DNA from 2 places in the Mesorhizobium sp. NZP2234 genome. Region 1 is predicted to be linked to the other one. Evidence: predicted binding sites of a transcription regulator. Region 1 holds the regulator's gene; the other holds the start of a gene.

Region 1 (7,672 bases):
AGGTAGTTGAGCAGCGCCTCCGGCAGGTAGCCCATGGCCCGATAGGCCTCGACGCCGAGCGCGCCGTGACGCTTCGAAAGCTTGGCGCCGTCGGCGCCGTGGATCAGCGGGATATGCGACATCGACGGCACGTCCCAACCCATGGCATTGTAGATCACCGTCTGGCGGGCGGCATTCGTCAGGTGGTCGTCGCCGCGGATGATGTGCGTGACACCCATGTCGTGGTCGTCGACGACGACGGCATGCATGTAGGTGGGGTTGCCGTCCGAACGCAGGATGATGAAGTCGTCGAGATCCTTGTTGGGGAAGCGCACCTCGCCCTGGACGCGATCCTGGACGATCGTCTCGCCCTCGGTCGGCGCCTTGATGCGGATTGCGCCCTTGACGCCGGCTGGCGCCTCGGACGGATCGCGATCGCGCCACTGGCCATTGTAGCGCGGCGGCAGACCCTTGGCGCGAGCCGCCTCGCGCATCGCCTCCAGTTCGGCAGGCGTCTCGTAGCTGTAATAGGCCTTGCCCATGCGCACGAGCTCCTCCGCGACCTCGCGGTGGCGCGGGGCGCGCTCGAATTGCGAAACCGCATCGCCGTCCCAGCCAAGACCGAGCCAGGTGAGGCCGTCCAGGATGGCGGCCGTCGCGGCATCGGTCGAACGCTCGCGATCGGTGTCCTCGATGCGCAGCAGCATCGTGCCGGCGGTATGTTTGGCATAGAGCCAGTTGAACAGTGCCGTGCGCGCGCCTCCGATATGCAGGTAACCGGTGGGCGAGGGGGCAAAACGGGTGACGACCTTGTCGGACATGAAACTCTCGGAAACCATCTGAAGCGGGGCGCGGCGGCGCGGACTTTCGCGCGTCGCGCGTTCATGTAGCATAGGGCGTCAGGGGTGCAAGGGGCAGACCCGATGGCTGGACGTGGCCGGGGCTCGGATCAGGGCGAGGACGCTGTGGTTGGCGTCAGCGAACGCTCCCTGTTTGCGATCCCGCCGCCGGCCTCGCTGCCGCCATCTCCTCTCGTTCCCGGCTCCGGCAGCCAACCTTTGCCAGCGGGTACCCCAGCACAAATTCCGCCCGCCACTGGCAGGATTGCGCGTATCGGGCGGCAAATTGGCCAGGCCTCCTTGCCTCGCCTGCGCCACGGTGTGACGACGGCAGCGGAGCTGGAACTTGACCGAGGCATCGCCTTCCTGCTGGTGCCGGTCTGCCTGGCCGCTGGTGCGATCGGCTATTACGCGCTGGCGGCGGAGCCTGACTTTGCAAAGCCTGTGGCGATCGTCGTGCTGATGGCGATCTGTGCGCTTGTCTCGCGCTCCTGGCCGAGAACCCATCTGGCCTTCATGGCGGCATTGTTGTGCGCGTTGGGCCTGCTTGCCGCCAAGGTCGAGACCTGGCGGGCTGGCACCCGGATGCTGGGTTCGGAAATCTCGACGCAAGTGACCGGCCGTGTCGTCTCGCTCGACCGCATGGAGACCGGCCGCATCCGATTGACCATAGATGTGACGTCGACGGCCCGGCCAAAACTGCGTTACGCGCCGGAAAGGGTCCGGCTCTCGGCGCGCAAGATACCTGACGACATGATAGCCGGCTCGCTGATATCGGGCTATGCGAAGCTGCTGCCGCCGACAGGTCCGGTGCGGCCGGACAGCTACGATTTCTCGTTCGACAGCTACTTTGCCGGCATCGGTGGCAGCGGCTTCTTCCTTGGCAATCCAAGAATCATCTCCGCCGACGACAATGAGATGCCCCTGTCGGCCCGCCTGTTTTCAGGGATAGAAAATGCGCGCGAAGCCATCGCCGACCACATCAGGGGCGTTGTTGGCGGCGCCGAAGGCGAGATCGCGGCAGCGCTGATCGTTGGCGTGCGCGCCGGCATTCCCGATGAAATCAACGAATCAATGCGGCGCACCGGCATCTATCACATCATCTCCATTTCCGGACTGCATATGGCGCTGGTCGCCGGCACCATCATGGGGCTGTTGCGCGGTGCCTTCGCGCTGTTCCCGGATTTTTCCGCGCGTCGGTCGGTGAAGAAATACGCGGCCGCCGTGGCACTGTTGTCGATCGCCGCCTACCTCATCATCTCAGGCGTGGTCGTTGCCGCCGAGCGCAGCTTCATCATGCTGGCGGTAATGTTGATTGCCGTATTGTTCGATCGCGCCGCGCTGACCATGCGCAACCTCGCCATCTCGGCAATCGCCGTCATCGTGGTGTCGCCGCACGAGGTGGTCGGTCCAAGTTTCCAGATGTCTTTCGCCGCGACCGCCGCGCTGGTCGGCGCCTATGCCGGCTGGGCGGATCACCGTGCGGGAAAGGCAAGACCGCCGCCGCCAAAGCGGTCCCTGCCGGGCTTTCTCACGCGAAAATTCCTGCTGGCGACGGGCGGGTTGGCGATGACCTCCATCACTGCCGGCTGCGCCACGGCGCTGTTTGCCATCTGGCATTTCCAGCGTGTGTCACCGCTCAGCCTGTTCGCCAATCTCGCCGTCATGCCGATCGTTTCTCTGATTGTCATGCCTTTCGCTGTTCTCAGTTCTCTTGCGATGCCCTTTGGTGCCGATGGTCCCTTTCTCTACGTGATGGGCAAGGGGCTGACGGCCATGATCGCCATATCGGCGTGGATATCGGAACGCTCCCCCGTCGATGCGATCGGGCTGATTTCACAGCACTCGGTGCTGCTGGTGACGATCGCACTGGTCATCGCAACGATGGCGACGACATGGCTGCGGCTCGCGGCAGTGCCATTCGCGCTCGCCGGCCTGTTGACGGTGTCGGATACGCGCACGCCGGATGTGCTGATCTCGGAAGACGCGCGCCTGGTCGCGGTGCCGATCGGCGGTGGCGAACTCGCGGTCAGCCGGGCTCGCCCGAACGAATTCACCGTCGACAATTGGAAACGCGCGCTGGTCTCCGAAACAATTGTCGCACCGGAGATGTTCAACAAGGCAGAGGGACAATTCGATATTGCCGATGCCGTCAATCTGCCGCCAGGGGCGCCGTTTTATTGCACGGAGGGCATCTGTCTCGCCCGGCATCCGTCTGGCGCGATCATCGCGCATGTCGAAGACCGCAAGGCTACCTGGAAGGCCTGCGGCTTCGCCGACCTGATCGTTGTCAATGACGCGACGGGCTACGATGCCTGCCACAACCCGCTGGTTCTCGTCGTCACCAAACGGCAACTTGCACGCAAGGGCAGTGCCGCCGTCTTCTTCGACCGCCAATCGGCGACCAGTCCGCCAATCATCAGCTTCGCCGTGGACGGACCGTATCGACCCTGGCACGCGCAACGAAAGTTTTCGCGCGAGGCGAGGGGACTGCCGCCCTATCAAAAACCCGAAACGCCGGCCGCTCCTGCTCAGTAGCGCCTGATCAGCCCGACCAGCTTGCCTTGCACCTTGACCCTGTCCGGCCCGAAAATTCGCGTCTCGTAGGCCGGGTTGGCGGCTTCAAGGGCAATCGAAGCGCCCTTGCGGCGGAATCGCTTCAAGGTCGCTTCCTCCTCGTCTACCAGCGCCACGACGATCTCGCCCGGGCTCGCCGTATCGGCGTTGCGGATAATGACCGTGTCGCCATCGAAGATGCCGGCCTCGATCATCGAATCGCCCTTGACCTCCAGCGCATAGTGTTCGCCACCCATGATCATGTCCGGCGGCACCGAGATCGAATGCGTCTGATGCTGGATGGCATCGATCGGCACACCGGCGGCGATACGGCCCATCACCGGGATCGACACGGCGGCGACCGCGTCGTCGTCATTCCCGGCAAAGGGCAAGCGTGACGGCGCCGGCTTGATCTGGCGGCCAACGCCGCCCTGACCAAGACTGCCTTGAATGACGCTAGGCGAGAATTTCTTTGCCGCGTTGAGGCCTGGCGCGATCGAATCCGGCAGCCGCAGCACTTCCAATGCCCGCGCCCGGTTGGGCAGCCGGCGGATGAAGCCGCGTTCCTCGAGCGCCGTGATCAGGCGATGGATCCCTGACTTGGAGGCGAGATCGAGCGCTTCCTTCATCTCGTCAAAGGAGGGTGGGATACCGCTTTCCTTCAGCCGTTCATGAATGAACATCAGAAGTTCATGTTGCTTGCGCGTCAGCATGGCGCCCCCCAGGCATTGAACGAAGGGTGTGAATCGGAATCGAAAAACAAACCCAGAACAAACACTATCTGTTCCAGTTGTGTTCCGCAACTGTTTAAAGTTTAGTGAACTTGTTAAGACATCTGAAATTATCCGCCGCCGGCAGTGCGCAGCGATCGACCGCCTTCGCCGCCAACGCGGGCATTGAAATCATTTTGGTTAATCGCCTGTGGCCTACCTCTTGATGGACCTTGGCATCGGTTTCTCAACGGCGTCCAGAGGCTGGATTTGCGTCGCTGGTCGATCCATTCCTGGCGGAACGAAACGAAATCAAAACGCCAACGATCATGCCTCAAGAGCAAGAACGCTGAAGTCATCCCGAAATTGCCTTCAGGCTGCCGGCGCGTGCGGTATAATTGTTCGCGCCGCTGTCCTCGCTGTGAACGTAGACATGCAGCGTGTAGCCGATATGCGCCGTCATCAGCGCTTTCGCCCGCTCGACATCGCGATCGAGGGCCGCTTCCATGATCGCGGTGTGATGCTCGATCGCGATCGCCTCGCGCAGGGCGTCCATTGCCTCGCCATAGCCATGCTTGAGGCCGGCCGCCGCCCGCAATGTCGGCGCCAGTCCGAGAAAACGATGATGCCGCCGCAACTGATCGGCGATTGTCGAGCGGAAGCGCAACAGCCAGTTGGACGTCGCGGCACTCAGCAATGCCGCGTGAAAGGCCTCGTGGCTCTCGTCCCATTGGTCGACCGCGTCGTCAGAGGGGTCGTCGACCGCGGTCTTGCAGCGGGAGAGGCGGTAGTGAGCGGTGACAACCGCGTCCTCCCATTCCCTGCCGCCTTTCCCGATCGATTCCAGGAACAGCGGCATCTCCACAACCATCCTTGCGCGAGCCAGGTCCTCGAGTTCGGCCCGCGACACTGGAGCCACGGCAAAGCCGCGATTGCTGATGGCCGTAACCAGGCGCTCAGCCTCAAGCCGAGACAAGGCTTCACGCAGCGGTGTCCAGCCGACGCCGTATTGACCGCGCAGCGCGCTCAGCTTGAGCGGCGCGCCCGGCATGAGGCGTGTGGTCAGGATATCGCGCCGCAGCAACTGATAGGCAGCCTCGGTTTTCGTGGAGTTGTTCTGATCCTGCATCGCGATCCGTCCATCGTCGGGCATGTGGAAATTATATATGATGGTGGCCCATGGCAAGAATTATATATAATGTTTGACAGGTGACGACGGACTGACCATGATCGCCGCAGTTGCCGTCCCGATGAGCGGCGCTGATCAAATCTGGGAGGAAATGATGTTGAAGTCGAAATCCGCTTGGCTGTCGGGATTGGCCCTGGCAGGCGCATTGATGGTCAGCGCGGGGAGTGCCGCCGCCGACCAGATTCGCATCGGCATCGCCAATTTCGGCGAGCATCCGCAGCTCAACGCCGCCATAGCCGGGTTCAAGAAAGCGCTGACGGACAATGGCTTTGTCGAGGGCAAGGATGTCGTCTACACGGAGAGCCATACCAATTTCGATGCATCGCTAGTCCCGCAGATGATCGCCAAGCTGCAGGCGGAGCAGCCCAAGCTGATCTACACCATCACCACCCCGGTCTCGCAGATCGCCAAGAAGGCGCTTGCCGGTTCCGGTATTCCGATCGTCTTTGCCGCTGTCACCGATCCGGTCGCGGCCAAGCTGGTGCCGTCGTGGGACGCCGGAGACGAAGGCATGACGGGCGCCAGCGATCTGCAGGATGTCGCCGCTGTCATGGCCTTCACCAAGAAGCTGCTGCCGAATGCCAAGCGCTTCGGCGTCCCTTACAATCCTGGCGAGGCCAATGACGTTGCCTTGGTCGAGAAGATCAAGGCGGCCGCACCGGCGGCCGGTTTCGAGGTCGTGGAAGTCGGCATCGACAACGTCAATGACATCCAGCAGCGCATCGCCGCGCTCGCCGGCAAGGCAGACGTGATCTACGGCCCGGCTTCAAACCTGATCCAGCCGGCGATCGCCGCTGTCTCCGCGGCCGCTCGCCAGGCCGGAATCCCAATCGTCAACTCCGATGACAGCGCGGTCCGCAACGGCACGGTGCCGGCAAGCTTCGCGGTCAATTACACCCAGGTCGGCGTCAACGCCGGCAACATCGCCGCCGAAATCCTCAAGGGCAAGGATCCCAAGACGATCGCGCCGTCGCGCCCTGCCTACAAGGATCACATGGCAACGATTTCCCGCAAGGCGATGGCCGCGTTCGGCATGGAGATACCGGCGTCGATGGCCGACTGCGGCTGCATCGTCGACTGACATCGGCACTGAAGGATGACGGCGTCGGCGCCGTCATCCTGAGGTCAGGGAGGAACGATGCTCGAGATCCGATCCGCGTGCAAAGTATTCTACAAGGGCCAGGCCGATGAGAAGATCGCGCTGGACGGTCTCAGCCTGTCGCTGGCCACGGGCGAGTTCGGCATCGTCATCGGCTCCAACGGAGCCGGCAAGAGCAGCATGCTCAATGCCATTTCCGGAGCTCTTGTCCTGGATTCCGGCAGGATCCTGATCAATGGCGCCGACGTCACGGCCATGCCGGTGTACAAACGTGCCGCAAGATTGGCACGCGTCTTCCAGGATCCGATGCGCGGCACAGCCGCCAGCATGACGGTGGCGGAGAACATGCTGCTGGCCGACCTGCGCAGCCAAAAACGCACGCTGCGGCAAGGGCTGAACGCTACGCGGCTTGCATCCTACAAGGAGCGCCTGTCGATATTGGGCCTCGGCCTTGAAAATCGCCTCGATACCCGTGTCGACCTGCTCTCGGGCGGGCAGCGACAGTCGCTCTCGCTGATCATGGCCGTGGGCGGATCGCCGGACTTGCTGTTGCTCGACGAACATACGGCCGCGCTCGACCCGCGCACGGCCGAGATCGTCATGCAGGCGACGGTGCGGGCCGTCAACGCGCTGAAGCTGACGACCCTGATGGTGACCCACAACATGCAGCACCCCGTCGACTATGGCAGCCGGGTGATCATGCTCGATGCGGGCCGGGTCCTGCTTGAAGTCACCGGGGAAGAGAAGGCGAGGGTCACGGTCATCGACCTCATCGGCCATTTTTCGGTCAAGACCGACCGCATGTTGTTGGCGAGCTGATCATCATGGGTTTTGTTCAGGAGGTTCTCACCAGCTTCGTCGCGATCATACCGGTCACGCTGGCGCAAAGCCTGATCCTGGCCTTTGTCGTGCTCGGGATCATGATCCCGTTTCGCATGTTGAATTTTCCCGATCTGACCAGCGAAGGCGCGTTTCCGCTGGGTGGCTGCGTCTGCGGCGTGCTGCTGGCTGCCGGCGTATCGCCGCTGGCGGCCATCGCGGTTGCATTCGCGGCGGGCTTCGCGGCGGGCTGCTGCACCGCCTTCATCCATCTGCGTTTCCGCATCCACACACTTCTTGCGGGCATCCTGATGATGACGATGCTCTACAGCATCAACCTTCGCATCATGGGCAAGTCCAACCTCTCCGTCTTCGGCTCGCCCACCGTGTTCGACTGGGTGCCGTTCGCGCGGCCGGGTTTTCCGGCCAGCAAGATCGTTGTCGCCGGCCTCCTCGCGCTCATCGTCTTCATGGCGCTCTA
Region 2 (7,672 bases), 1.0 Mb from region 1:
CCTGCATGTGCGCGTCGGCGGACAAGGGCCCGCGGTCATCCTGCTGCACGGCTTCGGCGATACCGGCGACATGTGGGCACCGGCGGCGACAAAGCTGATGAAGGATCACACGGTGATCGTGCCGGACCTGCGCGGCATGGGCCTTTCGGCGCATCCGGACAGCGGCTACGCCAAGAAGAACCAGGCGGTCGACATCGCCGGCGTGATGGATGCGCTGAAGATCGACAAGGCCGACCTGGTGACGCACGACATCGGCAACATGGTCGGCTATGCGCTGGCCGCGCAATATCCGAAGCGCATCACGAAATGGGTTGTCATCGACGCACCGCTGCCGGGCATAGGTGACTGGGACAAGATCAAGCAAAGCCCGCTGCTCTGGCACTTCAACTTCCGCGGCCCCGACATGGAGCGGCTGGTGGCGGGCCGCGAGCGCATCTATCTCGACCGCTTCTACAACGAACTGTCGGCCGACCCGAAGAAGATCGACGAGGCGACGCGCGTCCACTACGCAAAACTCTATGCGCGGCCGCATGCCATGCATGATGCTTTCGAGCAGTTCAAGGCATTCGACCAGGACGCCGTCGACAACCAGGCGATGCTTGCCGCCGGCGGCAAGCTGCCCATGCCGGTGCTGGCAGTCGGCGCGGAGAAATCGGCGGGCACGTCACAGGCCGACATCCTGCGGTTCGTCGCGTCGGACGTGACGGGCGCCATCGTGCCCGCATCCGGCCATTGGATCATGGAAGAAAACCCGGATGCCACGGTCAAGCTCATCACCGATTTCCTCGCCAGGTGACAACCGGCCGGCGATCGTCTGGGGCCTGCTGAAACCGATCTCATGAAACCAAGCGGATGGGTTGCCGCCAGCAAAGGCGGCCCGTCGTCACGACAAAAATGGAGCCATTCGATGTCGTTGTCGCATCTTCTCTTGTCGGGAGCCGCCGTCCTGATGGCGATGGCCGCGCCGGCCTCGGCGGCCGGCGCGCCGAAGAAAACGGTCGTGCTGGTGCATGGCGCCTTTGCCGACGGCTCGAGCTGGAGCAAGGTCATCCCCTTGCTGGAGGCCAGGGGGCTCAATGTGGTGGCGGTGCAGAACCCGTTGAGCTCATTGGCCGCCGATGTCGACGCAACCAGGCGGGTCATCGATGCCCAGCCGGGGCCGGTCATCCTGGTCGGCCATTCCTGGGGCGGTGTCGTCATCAGTCAGGCGGGCGTGAACGACAAGGTCAAGGCGCTGGTCTACGTCGCCGCCTTCGCGCCGCCAAAGGGCGTGTCGGTGAACGATCTTGGCAAGGGGCAGCCGCCGCTGCCCTGGGCAAGCGCCCTGGAAGCCGATAGCGGCGGCTATGTCAGGCTAAGCGCCGAAGGCGTCGCCAAATATTTCGCGCAGGACCTGCCGCCGAGTGAAATCAGCCTGATCGCAGCCACGCAAGGTCCGACCTTTGCCGGTATTTTCGACGAGAAGCTGACGGCCGCCGCCTACGAGACCAGGCCGAGCTTCTACATCGTCGCCAGCCACGACGGCATGATACCGCCGGCGGCTGAAGCTGCGATGGCCAAGGCGATCGGCGCCGAGGTGACCGAGCTTGCGACCAGCCACGTTCCGATGCTCTCCAAGCCGCGCGAGGTGGCCGATGTCATTCTGGCGGCCGCCGACTCGATGAAATAGGGCGCGGGCCGGATCGGTCCGTCATCCGTCCGCGAAGACCATCTCCAGGATCCAGGGGCAGGCATAATAGTCTGCGATGCGATCGATGACGCCGCCGTCGGCATGGATACGCACCAGATAGGCCGGCCGCCATGCCTGGCCCCGCGGCCTGTCGACGACCAGAACGGCCTCCCCTTGGATCGCATCTTGCCGCATGCGCCAGGGCTCGCCGCGCTCGTATTCGATGAAATAGGGCGAGCGCGAGAGCAGGCCATTGTAGCAGTCCGAAACCCGCAGCCGGGCATCGGCGCTGGTCAGAGCCCGCACCCCGTCCCAGTCCCTGGCATTGAAGAGTTCGACATAGCGGCCGAGCAGCCGCTCCAGTTCCGGGTCGTGCGCGGGTGCCGCGACCGGTTGCGCCGGAAGAGCGGCGAGCTTGGCGCGGCCGCGATTGAGCGCCGACTTGACGCCGCCCGATGTCGAGCCGACCAGGTCGGCGATCTCCTCCAGCGAATGGTCGAGGACATCCTTGAGCAGCACGCAGGCGCGCTCCTTCGGCGGCAGGTGCACCACCAGCCGCTCGATGGCGCGGCCGGCGCCCGCACCGGCGGGCTCGACCGGCAGCACGATCTCATCGCTGGCATAGGAGGCTTCGGCCTTGAGCCGCGTGCGGCGGTTGCGGATGAAGTCGATGCACCTGTTATGGGCGATACGAAACAGCCATGGCCGCAATGCCTGTGCATCGTCGAGCAGCGCGATCTTGCGGTAGGCCTCGAACAGCGCCTCCTGCATGATGTCCTCGCCGTCGAGAGCCGAGCCGGTCATGCGCGCGCAGTAGCGGTGCAGACGGACGCGCAAATGCGAGACCGTCTCCAGGAATGCCCTGTAGCGCAGGTCGAACAGGCCTTCGGGATCGAGGCGCGGCTCGATGCCTTGCCTCGTTTCACGGGATGCGCGGATCTGCTGGTTCATCGCGGCACGTCGCTTAGAGCAATTCCAGGAAAAGTGTGTAGCGGTTTTCCCGGGACAAGCGCGTAGCGCTTGCCCTTGGGAATTGCGTCAAGACAAAGAGTTAGAGCAGTTCGCCGTTTCCGTGAAACGGCGAACTGCTCTAACGTCACCGCAACATCGCGCAAGCGCGGCACTTCCACAAGCGCCAAGCCCAGCCGGCGCATGGTCACGCCGCCCTTTCGCCGGTCGCCATGGCGACGGCATCCGGCAGGCCCAGCCTCGGCCGCACCCAGGCGGCGAAGCGGCCGATCGCGTCATCGGCCTCCGGCGCCCGGCCGGCCATCATCTGGAAGGAGTGCAGCATGCCGTCGAAGACATCGAGGCGCGTCTCGATGCCCGCCTGCCGTGCGCGCTCGGCGAACATGCGGCTTTCGTCGACCAGCGCCTCGTCGGCACCGGCCTGCAGGAACACAGGCGGAAAGCCGCTCAAGTCGGCGTAGAGCGCGCTGACCTCCGGATCGAGCCGGTCGCGGTCGCCGATGAAGTTGGTCACCAGCCAGTCGACGGCCTCCCTGGCGAAGGCTGGATCCTTCTTCCGGTTGGTCTCGTAGCTGGCGCCGGTCAGTGCCATGTCGAACCAGCCGGAGATGATCAGCGTGGCGGCTGGCAACGGCCGGCCTTGCGAACGCAGCCGCTGCAGGAGGCCATAGGTCAGCACCGCTCCGCAGGAATCGCCGGCAAGCGCGATCGATTTTGCGTCGACGCCCTGGTCGATGAGCCAGTTCCAGGCGGCCATCGCCGCCTCGAGCTGCGCCGGGTGCTTGGCCTGATGCGCCAGTGGATAATCGTAGGCCAGTGCCCGGCAGCCGACGGCCTTGGCCAGATGGCCGACCAGCTTGCGGTGCGTGTAGATCGAACCGCCGATGAAGCCGCCGCCATGGGCGTAGAACAGCACGCGCCGCGCGTCGGCGCCCTTCGGCACGATCCACAGCGCCGGCACGCCGCCGGCATCCACCTCGCTATAGTCGACACCGCCCGGCTCGCCGGTCAGCGCCGTCCAATGCGTGTCGTTGTAGTCGATGATCGCCTGCGGGCTGGTCAGCTTGCCCGCATTGGCTGCGATCGCCGCGTAGTGGTTCCTGTTTGCCTCGCTCTCAGTGCTCGCCATGATGGTCTCCCGAGGTTGCCGATCGCCGACTGCGACCTTCGAGAAGCAGAGACGGACGGGCGGGCAAAAAGGATACGCCGCCGATGCTTTTTCCCGAAGTTCGGCTAAGCCTCGCCTCTGAACATGGCCGCGTGGCGTTGGGCGAATTCGACGAACGGCGTCGGCCGCACGCCGAACATGTCGTGCGTCGCCAGATGCACCCGCGATTTCGGCCGCCGCAGCCGCTCGGCCAGTTGCTCGTCCAGCGCATCGGCGAAACCGGCCGGAATGCCGGCGGCCAGCAAATTGCGCCGCCGCTCCGCGGGGCTGATATCGACATAGCGGACCGGCTTGCCGATCGCCTGCGATATGCGCGCCGCGATGCCGGTCATGGTCAGCGCTTCCGGTCCGGTCATGTCGAGGCTCTCGCCTTCATAGCCGCCATCGCGCAGCAGCCGGAAGGCTACCTTGGCGATATCCTTGACATCGACGGGCGACAGTTCGGTGTCGCCGAGCGCGAGGTGGAAAGCCCCCTCGGCGGCAATGGTCGGCGCGTCGCGCAGGTACACCTGCATGAACTGGCTGGGGCGCAGATGCGTCCAGGCCATGCCGGCCGCTTCCAGATAGCGCTCGACCTCCTCATGCATGCGCGTGAAGCGGAACTTCGTGGCGTCGTAGCCGATGTTGGATTCGGCACCGGAGAACTTCACCACATGCGCGACACCGGCCTGCCGGCAGGCATCGATGAAACGGCACTGCGTCTCCCTCATGTCTTCGGCGGCGGTCGAAATCATCAGCACGCGGTCGACGCCGTCGAGTGCCGCGCCCAGCGTTTCCGCCCGGCGCATGTCGCCCTCGACCAGTTCGACGCCGGCAAGTCCGCCGAGCCCCGCCATGGACGCCCGCTTCGGGTCGCGAACCAGCGCCCTCACCTCGTGTTTTTGCCGCGCGAACTCGCGCACGATCGCTTTGCCGTTCAGGCCCGTGGCGCCTGTCACCAGGATCATCGTCTTCTCCGTCTGGGATTGAGGCGGCCGCCACGCCGGCGACCGCACCTTGAAGACGAACAGGCGAGGGCAAAGGATTCTGGCCAAACGGTTTTTTTAGGAACCTCGCCGTACCCGATCACCGCGCCGGGGCGTAGCGGTTGACCACCATGCCGCAGGCATAGGCCTTCGAGCCGAGCAGGAGCAGGTTCTGGAAACCGCCCTGCTCGAAAATGCGGCGTCCCGCGCCCAGCACCGCCGGGTTGATGAACAGCTGGAACTCGTCGACCAGCCCGGCCGCGATCAGCGCCGACGCAAAGCCGGCGCCACCGAAGACGGCGATGTCGCCGCCCTCGCCCGCCTTCAGCGCGGTCACTTCGCGCGGCAGGTCGCCGCTGACCACCACCGTGCGTTCCCAGCGCGAGGATTTCAGCCTGCCGCTCGGCACCACCTTCCGGGCCTCCACGATGCGCTGGGCGAAGGCGTGGAACGGATCGGCCGGAAACCTCTTCGCCGCATTGCCCCAATGGGTCAGATACCCCTCCTCGGCCATCTTGCGGCTGAGCAGGATTGTGTCGATGCCGGCGAAAACGGTGTTGAAGTCGCGCTTCAGCTCCTCGTCCCAGGCGCTGTCGTCGCCCCATTCCCAGAGCTGCCAGCCATGATCCTCATAGGCGCCGACGAAACCGTCGACCGACATCTGCATCTGAAGGATGAGCTTCTTCATCGTCGTCTCCCCGCGGGATCAAAGAAAATTGCTTTACTTTTGGAACCATTGACGCGGGCCAAAAATGATGTCAATAGTAAAGTGATTTAAAAATGGAAGCATAGAGATGTCGACGCGTGAAAGATCCGGCTGTCCGATCAGCCTGTCGCTGGAACTGCTCGGCGACCGCTGGACGCTGCTCATCATCCGCGACTTGGTCTTCGCCGGGAAAAAGCATTTTCGCGAGTTCCTGCAGTCCGATGAGGGCATCTCCTCGCGCACGCTGGCGGAGCGGCTGCAGACGCTGCAGGACGAAGGCATCCTCACCCGCAGCGACGACCCGAGCCATGGGTTGAAGGCGATCTACCGGCTGACCGAGGCCGGCATCGACCTTTTGCCGGTGCTGGCCACGTTCGGCGCGTGGGGCAGCAAGCACCGCAAGGCCGACGGCCACCTAGCCCGGATTGCCGACGAACTGGCGGCCGGCGGCGCACCAGCGCTGGAACGGAGGAAGGCGGCGCTGCGGGCCGAGCATATTGTCTAGGCGCCGCCCCTCCTTCCCTCATCGGAACGGGTTTCAGCAAACGGTTTCCCTTGACAGAAATCACCTTTTGTTCTCTATTCGTTCGCATCTATCAGCAACTGCGGATGAGCGGTCGGGATGGAAACGACAGCCACCATCCTGCATGCCGATCTCGACGCGTTCTATGCCTCGGTCGAGCAGCTGCTCGATCCATCGCTGCGCGGCAAGCCGATCGCGGTCGGCGGCGGTGTGGTGCTCGCCGCCTCCTATGAAGCGCGCGCCTTTGGTGTGCGTGGCGGCATGCCGGGGCGCAAGGCGCGCGAGCTTTGCCCGCAGCTGATCTTCGTCGGCGGCAATTTCAGCCACTACCAGCGGCTGGGCGACGCGGCGATCAAGGTGCTCGACGATTTCACGCCGGTGGTCGAGCGCATTTCCATCGACGAGGCCTTCGCCGATGTCGCCGGCTGCACGCATCTGTTCGGGCAACCGGCAGAGATCGCCACGGCGATCCGCCACCGCGTGCGCACGGAACTTGGCCTGCCGATCTCGATCGGCGTGGCCCGCACCAAGCATCTGGCCAAGATCGCCTCGCAGGTCGCCAAGCCCGACGGGCTGGTGGTGGTCGATCCCGGCACCGAGCTCGCCTTCCTGCATGATTTGCCGGTTTCCCTGATGTGGGGCGTCGGCCCGGCGACCAAAGCGCGGCTGGCCGAGATCGGCGTGGAGACCATCGGCCAGCTGGCCAGGACGCATAGCGGCGCGCTGACGCGGCTGCTCGGCCCCGCCGCCGGCGAAAAGCTTGCCGCCCTGTCGTGGAATCGCGATCCGAGAAAACTGGAGACCAGGCGCCGGGCACACTCGGCAGGCGCGCAATCGGCGCTTGGCCAGAAACCCGCCGTGGCGCGGGTGATCGTGCCCACCTTGCTCCACCTGGCCGACCGCGTCGCCAGCCGCCTGCGCGCCAAGGCGCGGCCCGGCCGCACGGTGACGGTGCGCGTGCGCTTTGCCGATCTCAGCGCCGTCACGCGCTCGATCACGCTAAAGCAGCCGATCTCCGCGACCACCATGCTGGCCGAGATCGCACAGGACCTGGTGCGCGGCGTGCTCGCCGATCATCCCCGGGAAAAGACGATCTCGCTGCTGGCGATCTCGGTTTCGCATCTGGAGGAGAGCGCCGAACTGCAGCTCGACCTGCCGCTCGGCCTCGCCGACGAGAAGCGCCGGCCGGGCAGCAAAAAAGGCCTTGCCCGCTTCGGCGCCGACCGCGCCATCGACAAGATCCGCGAGCGCTTCGGCAAACAGGCCGTCGGCTACGGCACCGTGGCGTTGGAAGCGGCGCGCTCCGTGCCCGACGAATTCAGGGAACTGGCGGAGAAGGAACTGTGAGCAGAAGAAAGCTCCAACGTCAGCTACGGTAGGTGGCCGACGCTAGATGTCAGCAATCTCAAAACTACATAGTTAGCAGTATTTGATCTCCTGAGCGATGAGGCGGAGAAAGCGCATCGGCGACCTTGGGAGTTGCGGCATAATTCGCGCCATTGAATGTTGAGTAGATTAAACGACCAGTAAATTCATATAGAAGAGAGATCGCAAGCCAAACGGATTGTTCGCCAACTTCCGCTAAGCTACCAAACTCTGATGAGGTAGCAAAAATTCCATGTTCGACAATCAAAATCGCGTCAATAGCACTATTATCAACTAATTTCTGCCT

What was found. Region 1 encodes LexA, which represses DNA repair genes until DNA is damaged. Its sites were predicted from a motif close to TGTTCNNNNTGTGTTCNG; they were not measured.
Region 2: dinB (DNA polymerase IV) is a predicted target of LexA. The motif match lies at 6,051-6,068, and genes of this name have one in related genera.

What each region holds. Positions count from the first base shown of each region.
Region 1 is NZ_CP033364.1:4,082,958-4,090,629, forward strand. Features, by position in the region: gene gltX (glutamate--tRNA ligase) at 1-800, opposite strand, end outside; gene EB230_RS20125 (ComEC/Rec2 family competence protein) at 903-3,356, shown strand; gene lexA (transcriptional repressor LexA) at 3,350-4,087, opposite strand; gene EB230_RS20135 (GntR family transcriptional regulator) at 4,440-5,213, opposite strand; gene EB230_RS20140 (ABC transporter substrate-binding protein) at 5,368-6,354, shown strand; gene EB230_RS20145 (ABC transporter ATP-binding protein) at 6,412-7,191, shown strand; gene EB230_RS20150 (ABC transporter permease) at 7,197-7,672, shown strand, end outside.
Region 2 is NZ_CP033364.1:3,070,025-3,077,696, reverse strand. Features, by position in the region: gene EB230_RS15115 (alpha/beta hydrolase) at 1-796, shown strand, start outside; gene EB230_RS15110 (alpha/beta hydrolase) at 908-1,669, shown strand; gene EB230_RS15105 (sigma-70 family RNA polymerase sigma factor) at 1,691-2,620, opposite strand; gene EB230_RS15100 (alpha/beta hydrolase) at 2,826-3,767, opposite strand; gene EB230_RS15095 (SDR family oxidoreductase) at 3,872-4,753, opposite strand; gene EB230_RS15090 (dihydrofolate reductase family protein) at 4,872-5,459, opposite strand; gene EB230_RS15085 (helix-turn-helix domain-containing protein) at 5,566-5,982, shown strand; gene dinB (DNA polymerase IV) at 6,100-7,347, shown strand; gene EB230_RS15075 (DUF6602 domain-containing protein) at 7,412-7,672, opposite strand, start outside.